Regions from separate parts of the Neorhizobium sp. LjRoot104 genome, predicted to be linked through region 1. Evidence: predicted binding sites of a transcription regulator. Region 1 holds the regulator's gene; the other holds the start of a gene.
The links. The regulator PhoB, encoded in region 1, activates phosphate uptake and scavenging genes when phosphate is short. The targets are predictions, from matches to a motif close to TGTCATNNANCTGTCAT.

Region 1 (7,369 bases):
GAACGCGCGTTCGTCGAACGCACCTCGGGAGCAATCATCATCCTGCTCCTGTTCCTCATCCTAATGAATGTTGGCGCAATTCTCTTGCGGCGTCGCTTCGAGCGGCGCTGGTAGAAGGAGTATGACAATGAACATGATGTCAGAATCGGCAGTTGAAAAGGCGCTGGACCAAAAGATGAGTGATGCTTCTCACAAGATGATCGGCAAGGACGTTTCCGTCTATTACGGCGAAAAGCGTGCGCTTTTCGACGTGAACCTCAACGTTCGCGAAAACACGGTGACAGCTCTCATCGGCCCTTCCGGCTGCGGCAAGTCCACTTTCCTGCGCTGCCTCAACCGGATGAACGACACGATCGAGAATTGCCGCGTTACCGGCAAGATCACCCTCGACTCGGACGATATCTACGACCAGAACATCGACGTCGTGGAACTTCGCGCTCGCGTCGGCATGGTTTTCCAGAAACCGAACCCGTTCCCGAAGACCATCTACGAGAACATCTCCTACGGTCCGCGCATCCACGGCCTTTCCAAGAACAAGGCCGACATGGACCAGATCGTCGAGGCGAGCCTGCAGCGCGCCGGCCTCTGGGGCGAAGTCAAGGATCGACTGCATGAATCCGGCACCGGCCTTTCCGGCGGCCAGCAGCAACGTCTGTGCATCGCCCGCGCGATCGCCGTGTCGCCGGAAGTCATCCTCATGGACGAACCGTGCTCGGCTCTCGACCCGATCGCGACCGCCAAGGTTGAAGAACTCATCCATGAACTGCGCGCCAACTACACGATCGTCATCGTGACGCATTCGATGCAGCAGGCTGCCCGCGTTTCGCAGCGCACCGCCATGTTCCACCTCGGCCAGCTCGTCGAGGAGAACGACACCGACAAGATGTTCACCAATCCCGACGACCAGCGCACGCAGGATTACATCATGGGCCGTTTCGGCTGATCCAGCCGACCGCGCCGCCTGAAAATCAATTTTGAGGACGAGAAGATGGCATCGACCCATATCCTGTCGGCTTATGACGACGAACTGAAATACCTGAGCCGCCGCATCTCCGAAATGGGCGGCCTCGCCGAGCAGATGTGCTCGGACGCCGTGCGCGCGCTGGTCAATTCCGACGCTGCCCTGGCCCAGAAGGTCATCTCCGACGACGTGATCCTCGATCACGCCGAACGCGAGATCGGCGACAAGGCGATCGTCACGATCGCACGCCGCCAGCCCGTGGCAGCCGACCTTCGCGAGATCGTCGGTTCGCTGCGCATCGCGTCCGATCTGGAGCGCGTCGGCGACCTTGGCAAGAACACCGCCAAGCGCGTCATCGCGGTTCAGGGCACCGGCGTTCCGCGCAAGCTCGCCCGCGGCCTCGAACATCTCTCCGATCTCGCCCTCGTGCAGCTCAAGGACGTCCTCGACGTCTACGCGACGCGCTCGGCGGAAAAGGCCGAGGCGATCCGCATCCGCGACGAGGAAATCGACGCGATGTACACGTCGCTGTTCCGCGAACTCCTCACCTACATGATGGAGGATCCGCGCAACATCACCACCTGCACGCACCTGCTGTTCTGCGCCAAGAACATCGAGCGTATCGGCGACCACGCCACCAACATCGCCGAAACCATCTACTACATGACCACCGGCGCCCAGCCGGAAGGCGATCGCCCGAAGGACGACTCGTCGAACACGCTCGGCGCGATTACCGAATAAATGATGGAATGCTGACGGAGCAGAGCCGAAATGCTGCCTAAAATCGCTGTGGTGGAGGATGAAGAAGCACTCAGCGTGCTTCTTCGCTACAATCTCGAAGCGGAAGGTTATGAGGTCGAGACGATCCTGCGGGGGGATGAAGCCGAGATCCGGCTTCAGGAGCGTACGCCGGATCTTCTGATACTCGACTGGATGCTGCCCGGCGTTTCCGGCATCGAACTCTGCCGCCGGCTGCGCATGCGCTCGGAAACGGAGCGCCTGCCGATCATCATGCTGACGGCCCGCGGCGAGGAGAGCGAACGTGTTCGCGGCCTCGCCACCGGCGCCGACGACTATGTGGTGAAGCCTTTCTCGACGCCGGAACTGATGGCCCGCGTCAAGGCGATGCTGCGCCGCGCCCGTCCCGAAGTGCTCTCCAGCGTGCTCCGCTGCGGCGATATCGAACTCGATCGGGAAACCCATCGCGTTCACCGCAAGAGCCGTGAAGTGCGCCTCGGCCCGACCGAATTCCGCCTTCTGGAATTCCTGATGGCCTCGCCCGGCCGTGTGTTCTCACGGTCGCAGCTCCTGGACGGCGTCTGGGGGCATGACATCTATGTCGACGAGCGTACCGTCGACGTCCATGTCGGGCGCCTCAGGAAGGCGCTCAACTTCTCCAACATGCAGGATGTCATCCGCACCGTCCGCGGCGCGGGTTACTCGATGGAATCCTGAGAGGCGGCTTTCAGGCCGCCCGGGTCTGCCGCTGCCATTCCGGCAGCGGAAAGATCCGGTCATAGGCCCAGTTGAAGACGAAGGCGTAGACCACGTAGAAGACCGCGAAAGACACATCCATCATCAGCGCATGGAGGATGCTGACGCCGAGATACCAGGCGATCAGCGGCAGAAGCGCGATCAGCAGACCAAGTTCGAACAGCACCGCATGCGCCACGCGTATCGCGGTGTTTTTCTGCGTGGTGCCGGTGAAGCGCTGCATCAGATGGTCGAAGCCGAGATTGTAAAGATAGTTCCAGCCGGTGGCGATCGTCGCGCTGCCGATGCCGACCACGCCGATGTCGGCAGCCGGCATGCCGAAGGCGATAGCGCCGAGCGGCGTGATGAGAGCGAGCCCGATCAGTTCGAAGCTGATGGCATGGCGGATACGGTCGCGTGTCGAGCGCATGATGACCTCCTGGGTGCGTTCCGGGTCGTCCCGGAGTTTTTGCCCGAATGGGGGAGGTCGTCCTCGCTGCTCCGTCAAATAGGCGCAATGCCGATCCGGAGCAAGGCCTGGCCGACATGTCTGCCATGCGCAACAAAAAAGCGGGCCTCGCGCCCGCTTTCGATCTTGTCCTCGTGTCGCGCCGCCGCTCAGACCCGAGCGGCAACCTTGCGGCGCTCGTTGACCGGCTGGTAGGCGAGTTTTGCGTGATAGCCGCAATAAGGCGACGCATCCGGGGATTCACAGCCGCAGAAGTGGAAGTCTTCCTTGAGCGGATCGCCGACCGGCCACTTGCAGGTGCGCTCGGTCAGTTCCGTCAATGCGAGACGACGGGAAATCGGCACCACCACGTTGGAGGCGGGACGATACTCCATCTCCTGATAGGGTTCGATTTCGACCTCTTCCTTGACCATCGTCGCACCGACGGCGCGGGTAACGGTCCGGGTCGCGACGCGCGATGCGTAGTTTGGAGCCCGCGGCGCCGACGTCGTGCGCTTGGCCGTCGATGAACGGCTGGTCGCAACCGTGCCGCCGGCTTTCGCCCGGCCCGGCAGGCTGAGACGATGCACCTTGCCGATCACGGCATTTCGGCTCACGCCTCCAAGTTGCGCTGCGATCTGGCTGGCGCTGAGGCCCTCCGACCATAATCTTTTGAGCTTCTCGACACGCTCGTCTGTCCAGTTCATGCCCGTTCTCCGCCTTTGAACGTTGCTGGCATGCAGAATCCTTCCACCTTTGCTGCGAAATTCATTTCGCAGCACCCACTATATCTATGCTTGAGGTGACTAGTTCCGCCGCATGCAGTCTAGTAATTGATCTTTAACCTAGTGTGAGGCTGACTCCGTGGCAAGAGTCGGGGGAATCTGCGGGAATCGATTTCGTGGTTTTCCCCAACTTGCTGTCCGGGAGAGTCATTTTTGTCACATAGGCCGACGCCTGTCGCTTTCCCGCCTTGGCTTGCCCAAAACGCCGAGCTTTGTTGACATTGACGGCCTAAACCCCGATAGTGCCCCCGCCGCCCAGTGGGCGGCATTTTTGATTTTTTCGGCCCGTTCCATGGGCCTTTCTGGACTGCCTAGAGGAGTGATGTCGCCATGGCTGAAGCCGCGCTTTTCGACACGTTTGCCCGGACTCCGCTGCGTTTCGAGCGCGGCGAGGGCGTATGGCTTGTGACGGAAAGTGGGGAGCGATATCTCGATTTTGGTTCCGGCGTCGCGGTCAATTCGCTCGGTCACGGCCATCCGCATCTCGTTGGTGCGCTGAAGGCGCAAGCCGACAAGGTGTGGCATACGTCCAACCTCTTCGAACAGCCCGGCCAGGAGAAGCTGGCGCGTCGTCTCGCCGACAATTCTTTCGCGGACAAGGTGTTCTTCACCAATTCCGGCGCCGAGGCCCTGGAATGCGCCATCAAGACGGCGCGCCGCTATCAGTTCGTGAAGGGGCATCCGGAGCGCTTCCACATCATTACCTTCGAAGGCGCCTTCCACGGCCGTACGTTGGCGACCATCGCTGCCGGCGGCCAGGCGAAATATCTCGAAGGCTTCGGCCCGAAGGTCCAAGGCTTCGATCAGGTGCCGTTCGGCGATATCGATGCCCTGAAGGCTGCGATCACCGATGCAACCGCGGCCATACTGATCGAGCCGATCCAGGGAGAGGGAGGCGTGCGGCCGGTTCCGAAGGAATTCCTCCAGGCGCTGCGCCAGATCTGCGACGACAACGGCCTGCTGCTGGTCTTCGACGAAGTCCAGACCGGCGTCGGCCGTTCCGGCAGGCTGTTTGCCTATGAATGGGCGGGCGTGACGCCCGACATCATGGCGCTTGCCAAGGGCATCGGCGGCGGTTTCCCGCTCGGTGCCTGCCTTGCCACGGCGGACGCCGCGTCCGGCATGACCGCTGGCACCCATGGCACGACCTACGGAGGCAATCCGCTCGCCACGGCGGCCGGCAATGCGGTGCTCGACGTGATCCTGGGCGATGGCTTCCTGGAAAACGTCCGTGACGTCGCCTTGGTCTTGCGCCAGGGGCTCGCGAGCCTGAAGGACCGCTTCCCCAATGTCATCGAGGACGTTCGCGGCGAAGGCCTGCTGCTCGGCGTGAAGGCGAAGGTGCCCGCGGGCGACTTGGTTGCTGCCATACGCGGCGAACACATGCTGGCCATTCCGGCCGGCGACAACGTGGTGCGTCTCCTGCCACCGCTCACAGTCACGGCGGAGGAAGCCCGCGAAGGGCTTGCCCGCATCGAGAGGGCGGCGGAAAAGCTTTCCGCTTCCGAGATGAAGAAATCGGCCTGAGCGGGCAAAGCGGGACGCCGTTGCAGGTTTCCCGCTTCACAGGGAACATCACATGGCATCTCCCAAGCATTTTCTCGATCTTTCCGCTGTTTCCGCGGCTGATCTCAGGGTCATCCTCGACGACGCGAAGATCCGCAAGCAGGCGACCAAGGCCGGCACGGCGGAAAAGCCGCTCGCCGGCAAGATGCTGGCGATGATCTTCGAAAAGCCCTCCACCCGCACCCGCGTATCCTTCGATGTCGGCATGCGCCAACTCGGCGGCGAAACGTTGTTTCTGTCAGGCACCGAAATGCAGCTCGGTCGTGCCGAGACGATCGGCGATACCGCCAAGGTTCTGTCGCGGTATGTCGATGCCATCATGATCCGTACCACGGATCACGCCCGCATGCTGGAATTGGCCGAACACGCCACCGTGCCGGTCATCAACGCCCTGACGGACGACACGCATCCCTGCCAGATCATGGCCGACATCATGACATTCGAGGAACATCGCGGGCCGATCGCCGGCAAGACGATCGCCTGGACCGGCGACGGCAACAACGTGCTGCATTCCTTCGTGGAAGGTGCCGCCCGTTTCGGCTATCGCATGAACATGGCGGTGCCGATGGGTTCGGAGCCCGCCGACAAGTTCCTGAACTGGGCGCGCAACAACGGCGGCAACATCATGCTTTGCCACGACGCCGAAAAGGCGGTTGCCGGCGCCGATTGCATCGTCACCGACACCTGGGTGTCGATGAACCAGGAGCACAAGGCGCGCGGCCACAACGTCTTCCAGCCGTTCCAGGTCAATGCCGACCTGATGAAGCGGGCCGACAAGGATGCACTGTTCATGCACTGCCTGCCGGCCCATCGCGGCGAGGAGGTCACCGACGAGGTGATCGACGGCCCGCAGTCGGTGGTCTTCGACGAGGCCGAAAACCGCCTGCACGCGCAGAAATCCATTCTCGCCTGGTGCTTCGGCGCGGTCTGAGCGCAAACTTCCCCGCGCGGGTGCGGAGAGCCGGCGGCAGTAGTCGAACCTTGATTTCCGCCCCGCGATCCCCCATCTGTCGGCTTTCAACAATACGCCGTCTTCTGGACTGGCGTTTCAACACACATCGTCGACGTCTTTTCCTCCGGCCAGCGGTTCCGCTCGGGCTGGCGCTTGTGTAAAGGTTTTTGGGTCGGCGCGAAGGAGTGAAGTCATGGCGGAAGCGACTGTAGAACTCAACGAACTCGACTTTGCCGGAGACGATCGGGTCGTTCCCTTCCAGGTGGACGGTCTTGACGTGCGTGGCCGTGCGGTCCAGCTCGGGCCGCTGCTCAACTCCATCCTCAGCCGCCACGAATATCCCGGCCCGGTCGCACGGCTGCTTGCCGAGGCGATCGTGCTGACGGCCCTGCTCGGCACCTCGCTGAAATTCGATGGCAAATTCACGGTGCAGACCAAGGGCGACGGCCCGGTCGATCTGCTGGTCGCGGATTTCTCGACGCCCGACAGTCTTCGTGCCTATGCCCGTTATGACGAAGAAGCGCTGGCTGAAGCGGTCAAGGAAGGCCGAACCTCGCCGCCCGACCTTCTGGGACGCGGAGTGCTTGCCTTCACCATCGACCAGGGCCGCGGCATGCAACCGTATCAAGGCATCGTGCCGATGGACGGCTCATCCCTCGAGGAGATCGCCGGCGTCTATTTCCGTCAGTCGGAGCAGATCCCGACCAAGGTCCGCCTGGGCGTCGCCGAGCTCTTCGACCGCGATGGCGATGGCAAGCCGCGTCACAACTGGCGGGCGGGCGGGCTTGTCGCGCAGTTCCTGCCGCAGGCGCCTGAGCGGATGCGCCAGCCGGACCTGCACGGCGGCGACGGTGACGAACGCGACTTCGAATTCGCCGAGGACGATTCCTGGGCCGAAGCCCGCACGCTGGTGGAAACGATCGACACCGACGAGCTGACGGACCCGCGGGTCGCGATCGAACGGCTGCTGTTTCGCCTGTTCCATGAGCGGGGCGTGCGGGTCTATGCGCCGCACACGGTGTTCGACCGCTGCAGCTGCTCGCGCGACAAGATCAAGGGCGTTCTCTCGGGCTTCTCCGCCGAGGAGATCGAGGCGAGCGAGGAAGACGGCGAGATCGCCGTCACCTGCGAATTCTGCTCGACCACCTATCGCTACAAGGCGGACGAATTCGCTGCAGCCTGAT
Region 2 (7,369 bases), 3.9 Mb from region 1:
GCGAACATCCGGTGCGGCGCGCCATTGGCGTCGCGCTGGAAATAGTTGGTCCTGAGCGTCGCATCGACCGCATTGACGAAACGGCGAAGCGTGCGGTCCTCATCGAGATTGGGGACGTTGCCGAGCGCTTCCTCGATCTCGGCGTGATGGTCGGTAAGTTTCTTGACGCGGGCCTTCTCAGCGATCTTCGGATCGAAACCGTCGCGGAAGAGACGGAAGATGGCCGCGGAGATGGCCGGGTATTTGACCAGCGTATCGGCGATATAGGACTGCGAATAGACGATGCCGGTCTGGCGCAGGTAACGGGAGTACGCACGCAGCACCGTGACTTCGCGGGCGGAGAGGCCAGCGAGCAGAACCAGCCGGTTGAAGGCGTCGTTGTCGATCAGGCCTTCGAAGGCGGACAGGAAGGCCTCTTCGAGCAGCAGTCCCTCGCGGGCAAGGTCAACCTCGCGGCCGTCGCCGAGCTGCAGTTCCATGTCGTGGAGGACGACCTGGCTGCGGTCGTGCTCGGGTCCGACCTGGATCTCGAACGTCTGCTCGCTGACGGCATGGAAACCGAGGTTTTCGAGAAGCGGCACGCGGCGGGAAAGCGACAGATGCCGGTCCCGGTGGAAGATCTTCAGCGATACCGTGTTCGCCGTGTCGCCGGGACGGCGATAGAAGGCGATGCGGATCGCTTCGCCCGCGGCGCAGGCGGCGATGTCCGGCAGGTCGGCGAAGGTTTCCTCGGGCGAGAAGGCTTCCTGGAAGGCCTGGGTGACGGAGAGCCGCGGCCCCTCCTCCGCAAGTGCGGCGAAGCGGTCCTCCCAGGGGGTGGCGATGAGCCGGATCGCTTCTTCGAGCTTGGCTTGGGCGATTCGCGGCGTCTTGCCGCTGCGGCGGCCGATGATCATGTGGACGCGGGCGACGCCGCCCTCCGGGAAAGCCGGGTAATAGGCGGAGACGTGGCCGTCATAGACCTTGGTCAGGTAGTCGCCGACCTTCTCGCGGACCAGGGAATTATAGTCCTCGCGGGGGACGTAGACGATCACCGAAACGAAACGGTCGAAATGGTCGATGCGCGGCAGAACCCGGACGCGCGGACGCTCGCTCAGTTCCATGATCTGCTCGCAGAACCGGGCAAGCAGCTCCGTATCGATCTGGAAGAGATCGTCGCGCGGGTAGGATTCGAGCGTGTTTTCGAGCATGCGGCCGGAATGGCTGTCGGGGTCGAAGCCGAAATGTTCTTCGACCCGGCCGGCCTTGGCGCGCAGGAGCGGGATATCGCGGACGGAATGGGTATAGGCGGTCGCGGTGAAAAGGCCGACGACGCGCAGTTCGCCGACCACTTCGCCCTTTTCGTCGAAGCGCTTGACGCCGACATAGTCCATATAGGCGCGGCGGTGGACGACGGACTTCACATTGGCCTTGGTGACGATCAGGAAATCCGGGCCGTCGAGGAATTCCAGGATTTCCGGCGTGGTCGTCACCGCGTCCTTGCCCTGGCGCAGGACGAGCACATCCGGATCGGAGAGAATGCCGAGACCGCGGCCCTTGCCCCGCTCGACCTTGGCCTCAGTGCCCTTGCCGGAATAGACGTATTCGCGCATGCCGAGGAAGGTGAAATTGTCGTCGCGCAGCCAGTCGAGGAAGGCGAGCGCCTCATCCCGATCGGCCTTGCGGCGGCTTGTCGAGTTGCTGAGCTGCCTAGCGGCACCGTCGAGGACTTCCAGCATGGAGCCCCAGTCGGTGATCGACAGATGCACCTGGTCGAGGATGTAGCGGATGCGCTCGACGAGCGAAGCGGCCTGTTCCTCGTTGAGCGGCGAAAGATGGATCTGGATGAGGCTGACATGATGGGCCGGATCCCCGGGCTGCTCGTTGGAGCGCAGCACCGGTTCCTTGCCCGGCTCGACGACCAGGATCGGATGAACCGCCATGGTGAGGTCGCGGTGGGTCGCGGTCACTTCGCCCATGACCGAATCAAACAGGAAGGGCATGTTGCGGTCGACCACGGTCAGCACCGAGACCGGAACCTTGTTCGGCTCGACGCCGGCGATCGGTTCGACCGTGATGTCTGCCCGCACCCGGGGCCAGGCCATCAGCCGCGCGGCTGCGTGATTGGCGGAGAGCGCCAGCATGTCCGGCGTGTAGCTTTCGAGGTCGTCAGTGCTGGCCCGGCCGAACAGGATAAGGGGGTCGAGATGCGGCCCCTTGCTCGCAGCAACGATCTTGCGCGCGCTTTCGATCTGTTTTTCCCGTTTCGGATTTTGCCTGACGGCCATGTCCCTCTCCCCTTTTTCCGTGCTCTGACGGAATAAACCAGATTTGTGTCATCATGCGGCAACGTGGCCGATCCATGTCAGTCGGCACCACACGTTTCATTCTTCCGTGAAGCCTTGTTGACATGCGGCGACGAAGAAACGATCAACAGGGCCATCATAGCCGGAAGTCAATCTCATGCAGGATACCAGCAGCGCCGTCCTCGTCATCTCCAGCCATGTCGTACGCGGCTCGGTCGGCAATCGCGCCGCCGTCTTCGCGCTCGAGACGCTGGGCTTTCCCGTCTGGGCAATGCCGACCGTCGTACTCCCCTGGCATCCCGGTCATGGGCCTTCCACGCGGCTGACCTTTCCCGAATCAGATTTCGACAAAGCTATAGACGATCTTATTCGCGCGCCATGGCTGGGAGAAGTGAAGGCGGTGCTGACCGGTTATTTCGGCAATGCCGCCCAGCCGCGTTCCGTCGCACGGCTGATAAGGGCGCTGAAGGAGAAAAACCCCGACCTTCTCTATGTCTGCGATCCGGTCATGGGCGATCTCGGCGGGCTCTATATTCCGCAGCCGACGGCGGAAGCGATCCGCGACGAACTCATTCCGCTGGCGACGATCGCCACGCCGAACCGCTATGAGCTCGCCTGGCTTTCCGGTGCGCCGCTCGAAACCAACAACGACATCATGGACGCGGCAGTCGCGCTCGGGCCGCCGCGCATCCTGGTGACCTCGGCGGTGCCGATGATGGCGGGCAGCACCGGCAATCTCTACCTGACCGGCAAACATGCGCTGCTTGCCGAACACCGGCTGATCGACAATCCGCCGAACGGGCTCGGCGACCTTTTGGGAGCCCTGTTCCTCGGGCGCATCCTGGCCGGCATGGACGAGGAAAAGGCGCTGCAGCTGGCGACGGCGAGCGTTTTCGAGATCCTTGCGCGCACCGCAAAACGCGGCGGCGACGAACTGACGCTGGAGACCGATGCGTCGAGCCTCTCCACGCCCATGGCGATGGTTCAGATGCGCCGGCTCGTGCACCCCTTGCAGCGGGCCAGGCGTTGAGGGCATAGGAATTTCGCATATGCACAATGGCCGTTGATCTTCGGCCGGAGCCATTATAATCGTTGCTGCATGACGGATTTTCCTGACAGACTTCTGGCGGGCTACCGCAACTTCATGAGCGGTCGCTATAGTGACGAACGCGAGCGCTACCGTGTGCTGGCGGACAAGGGGCAGAAGCCCCATACGCTGCTGATCGCCTGTTGCGACTCCCGTGCCGCGCCGGAGACAATCTTCGACTGCGGCCCCGGAGAGATGTTCGTGGTGCGCAACGTCGCCAACATGGTGCCGCGCTACGAGCCCGACGGGCAGTTCCACGGCACGTCGGCGGCGATCGAATATGCCGTTCAGGTGCTTGAGATCGACAATATCGTGGTGATGGGCCATGGCCGCTGCGGCGGCATCCAGGCGGCGCTGGATCCCTCCATGAAGCCGCTGTCGCCGGGGGATTTCATCGGCAAGTGGATGGGGCTGGTCAGGCCCGCCGCCGAGCAGATCCAGAACAACGACTTGATGACGCAGGCCGAACGCCAGACCGCGCTGGAGCGGGTCTCGATCCGCAATTCGATCGCCAATCTGCAGACGTTTCCCTTTGTTCGAAAACACGACGAAGAGGGGAAGCTCGGCATTCACGGCGCCTGGTTCGACATCTCGACCGGCGAGCTCTGGATCATGGACAGCAAGGGCGATTTCGTCCGTCCCAACCTGGATGAGCCGCCGATCGAGGCCGAGCAGATCTCGGCCTGATTTCACGACGAACGAGGCTTATTGGCCGTCGATCTGGGCGCCCATATAGGCGATTGCCTGCTGGTAGACGGTTGCGGCGTTCCAGCCCTGGATGGCAACGAAGTTCGGCTGGCCCGGCTGATAGCCGGCACCCGGCCTCCAGCCGTGTCCCTTCAGGAAGTTGGCGGTCGATGCAAGCGCATCGGCGCGAGAACGGACCATGTCGATATGACCGTCCCCATCGCCGTCGGCGCCGTACCGGATGACGTTCAGCGGCAGGAACTGCGTCTGGCCGATCTCGCCATGCGCAGCGCCGCGGGCGGTGACGCTCAGATCGCCTCGGCCGACGAGCTGGAGGGCCGCATAAAGCTGCTCGGTGAAATAGGCGGAGCGGCGGCAATCGTAAGCAAGCGTTGCAACGGCGGAGAGCGTGTGCTGATCGCCCATGAAGCTGCCGAAACCGGTTTCCATGCCCCAGATGGCGATGATGGGACCGGCCGGCACGCCGAAGCGACGTTCGATTTGAGCAAACAGCGAGGCGTTGCCGGATTTCATGCCCTTGCCGCGGGAGATGATGGCAGCCCCGCCGCGCTTCTTCATGAACTCGTCGAAGGAAAGCTTGAAGCTTTTCTGGCCGCGATCGGCGCTGATGGTCGGGCGGTTGTAGGAGACGTTCGAGAAAGCCTTTTCGACGACGGAAGGGTTGACGCCGTTCGCAGGGGCAGTCCGTTTGAACTCATCGACCCAGCGGGCGAAGCCGGATGAATCGTTGCCGCATTGGAGCGCGGCAAACGCCGGGGTGGCGGTCATGAAACCGGTTGCGATCAATCCTGCCAGCAAAATCTTCTTCATGCGGTCAAACCCGTCCCGAGAGCCGGATCGCTCAAGTCAGAGGCGTCCGGAGAATGTGTTTTGTTTCGGCCTTATGGCGGCGGCTGCAGACAATCGCAACTCACCCGTTCATGAATAGTTCGTGATGTAGGTGATTCGAAAGAAAAACCCCGCCATTTCTGGCAGGGTTTCTATCTGAACATGCTTAATAAATTTATTATTTATCAGGCAGCAACCTTGCGCGGCTTGATCAGGCCGCGATTTACGAGCAATTCGGCAATCTGGATGGCGTTGAGTGCCGCGCCCTTGCGCAGGTTGTCGGAAACCACCCAGATATTGAGGCCATTTTCCACCGTCGCATCCTCGCGGATACGGGAAATGTAGGTGGCATCCTCGCCGGCGCATTCGTAAGGCGTGATGTAGCCGCCGTTCTCATGCTTGTCGATGACGAGGCAGCCCGGGGCTTCGCGCAGGATATCGCGGGCCTGGTCGGCAGTGATCTCGTTTTCGAACTCGATATTGACCGATTCCGAATGGCCGATGAAGACCGGAACGCGCACCGCGGTGCAGGTCACCTTGATCTTCGGATCGAGCATCTTCTTGGTCTCGGCGAGAACCTTCCACTCTTCCTTCGTATATCCGTCTTCCATGAAGCTATCGATATGCGGGATGACGTTGAAGGCGATGCGCTTGGTGAACTTCTTGGATTCGACCGGATCGGCGACGAAGACGGCGCGGGTCTGGGTGAAGAGCTCGTCCATGCCTTCCTTGCCGGCGCCGGAAACCGACTGGTAGGTCGAGACGACGACGCGCTTGATCCTGGCGAAGTCGTGCAGCGGCTTCAGGGCGACGACGAGCTGCGCGGTCGAGCAGTTCGGGTTGGCGATGATGTTGCGCTTGGTGAAGCCGGCGACCGCATCGGGGTTCACTTCCGGAACGATCAGCGGGACGTCCTGGTCGTAACGCCAGGCGGAAGAGTTGTCGATGACGACGCAGCCCTGCGCACCGATCTTCGGCGACCACTTCTTGGAAACCTCGCCGCCGGCCGACATCAGGCAGATGTCGGTGTCGGAGAAATCATAGTTTTCGAGGTTGGAAACCTTGAGCGTCCGGTCGCCGAACGAAACTTCGGTCCCCTGGCTGCGGGCGGATGCCAGCGCCACGACTTCGTCGACCGGGAAGCCGCGCTCGGAAAGGATCGTCAGCATTTCCCTGCCGACATTGCCGGTTGCACCGGCGACTGCGATCTTGAAACCCATTTTGTGCTCTCTTTCTGTCTCTCCTCGTTTCCGGTGAGGGGGAAGCCGCGGTCAGCCCGCGGAATTCCTTGTCCCCGGCCATCCGGGGAGAGAGCGGCGGCCAGAGACGTCAGACGGTTTTCGTCGTCGTTTTGGCCTTGGTTTTGGAGAAAGCGGCAAAACACGCCCGCTGCGCAGCCTGGATGGCCGGCAGTGCTGAGGCAGCGATATGGAATTCGCAGGCGCGCATGTGGGTGTCTTCCCGTTCGTGAAGCTGTTTAAAAGATTTTCGGAGCGAGTCAAGCGATGGCTGCGCAGGTGCTGCACCGCATTGCTCTCATGCCGCGCCGCAGCATCGGCCGTGCACGGCAGGCGCGATATTAGACGAAAGTCATAATCCCAAAGCATCGCTCTCCTTGGCCCTTGAATTCTGGCAATCTGCGACAATGCGTCGTCATATCCAGGCCCTGGAGGGAACGGGCTCGGAGCCGGCGCGCGAGTTTCATCTTGAGGGAGGACGACAATGGCAAATGTCGCAACAGCGGTCGGCACAAAAGCCGGACCGATGACGCGGGAAGAGAAGAAGGTTATCTTTGCTTCTTCGCTCGGCACCGTATTCGAATGGTACGATTTCTATCTTTATGGTTCACTGGCAACCTTTATCGGTGCAGCCTTCTTCAGCCAGTATCCGGAAACGACCCGGAACATCTTTGCCCTGTTGGCCTTTGCAGCGGGCTTCCTCGTCCGTCCTTTCGGCGCGCTGGTGTTCGGTCGTCTGGGCGACCTCGTTGGCCGCAAGTATACCTTCCTCGTCACTATTCTGATCATGGGTTTTTCAACCTTCCTGGTCGGCCTACTGCCCGGCGCGGCTTCCATCGGCATTGCCGCTCCGATCCTGCTGGTGGCGCTGCGCATGCTTCAGGGCCTGGCGCTCGGCGGCGAATACGGCGGTGCCGCCACCTACGTGGCGGAACATGCGCCGCATGGCCGGCGTGGCTTCTTCACCTCGTGGATTCAGACCACGGCAACCCTCGGCCTCTTCCTGTCACTGGTCGTCATTCTCGGCGTCCAGATGGCCATGGGTCGTGAAGCCTTCGCTGCCTGGGGATGGCGCGTTCCGTTCCTCCTCTCGGTCATCCTGCTCGGCGTCTCGGTCTGGATTCGCCTGAAGATGAATGAGTCGCCTGCCTTCAAGAAAATGAAGGAAGAAGGCAAGGGATCCAAGGCTCCGCTCACAGAGGCGTTCGGCCAGTGGCGGAACG

Region 2: ACSQ8R_RS19485 (NAD-glutamate dehydrogenase) is a predicted target of PhoB. The motif match lies at 2,374-2,390, and genes of this name have one in related genera.

Annotation. Positions count from the first base shown of each region.
Region 1 is NZ_CAXURS020000001.1:109,409-116,777, reverse strand. Features, by position in the region: gene pstA (phosphate ABC transporter permease PstA) at 1-114, shown strand, start outside; gene pstB (phosphate ABC transporter ATP-binding protein PstB) at 128-943, shown strand; gene phoU (phosphate signaling complex protein PhoU) at 989-1,702, shown strand; gene phoB (phosphate regulon transcriptional regulator PhoB) at 1,733-2,416, shown strand; gene ACSQ8R_RS00590 (PACE efflux transporter) at 2,427-2,864, opposite strand; gene ACSQ8R_RS00585 (GcrA family cell cycle regulator) at 3,053-3,589, opposite strand; gene ACSQ8R_RS00580 (aspartate aminotransferase family protein) at 3,998-5,194, shown strand; gene argF (ornithine carbamoyltransferase) at 5,247-6,164, shown strand; gene ACSQ8R_RS00570 (Hsp33 family molecular chaperone) at 6,379-7,368, shown strand.
Region 2 is NZ_CAXURS020000001.1:3,966,054-3,973,422, reverse strand. Features, by position in the region: gene ACSQ8R_RS19485 (NAD-glutamate dehydrogenase) at 1-2,267, opposite strand, end outside; gene pdxY (pyridoxal kinase PdxY) at 2,443-3,315, shown strand; gene ACSQ8R_RS19475 (carbonic anhydrase) at 3,385-4,059, shown strand; gene ACSQ8R_RS19470 (lytic murein transglycosylase) at 4,078-4,890, opposite strand; gene ACSQ8R_RS19465 (aspartate-semialdehyde dehydrogenase) at 5,094-6,128, opposite strand; gene ACSQ8R_RS19460 (MFS transporter) at 6,631-7,369, shown strand, end outside.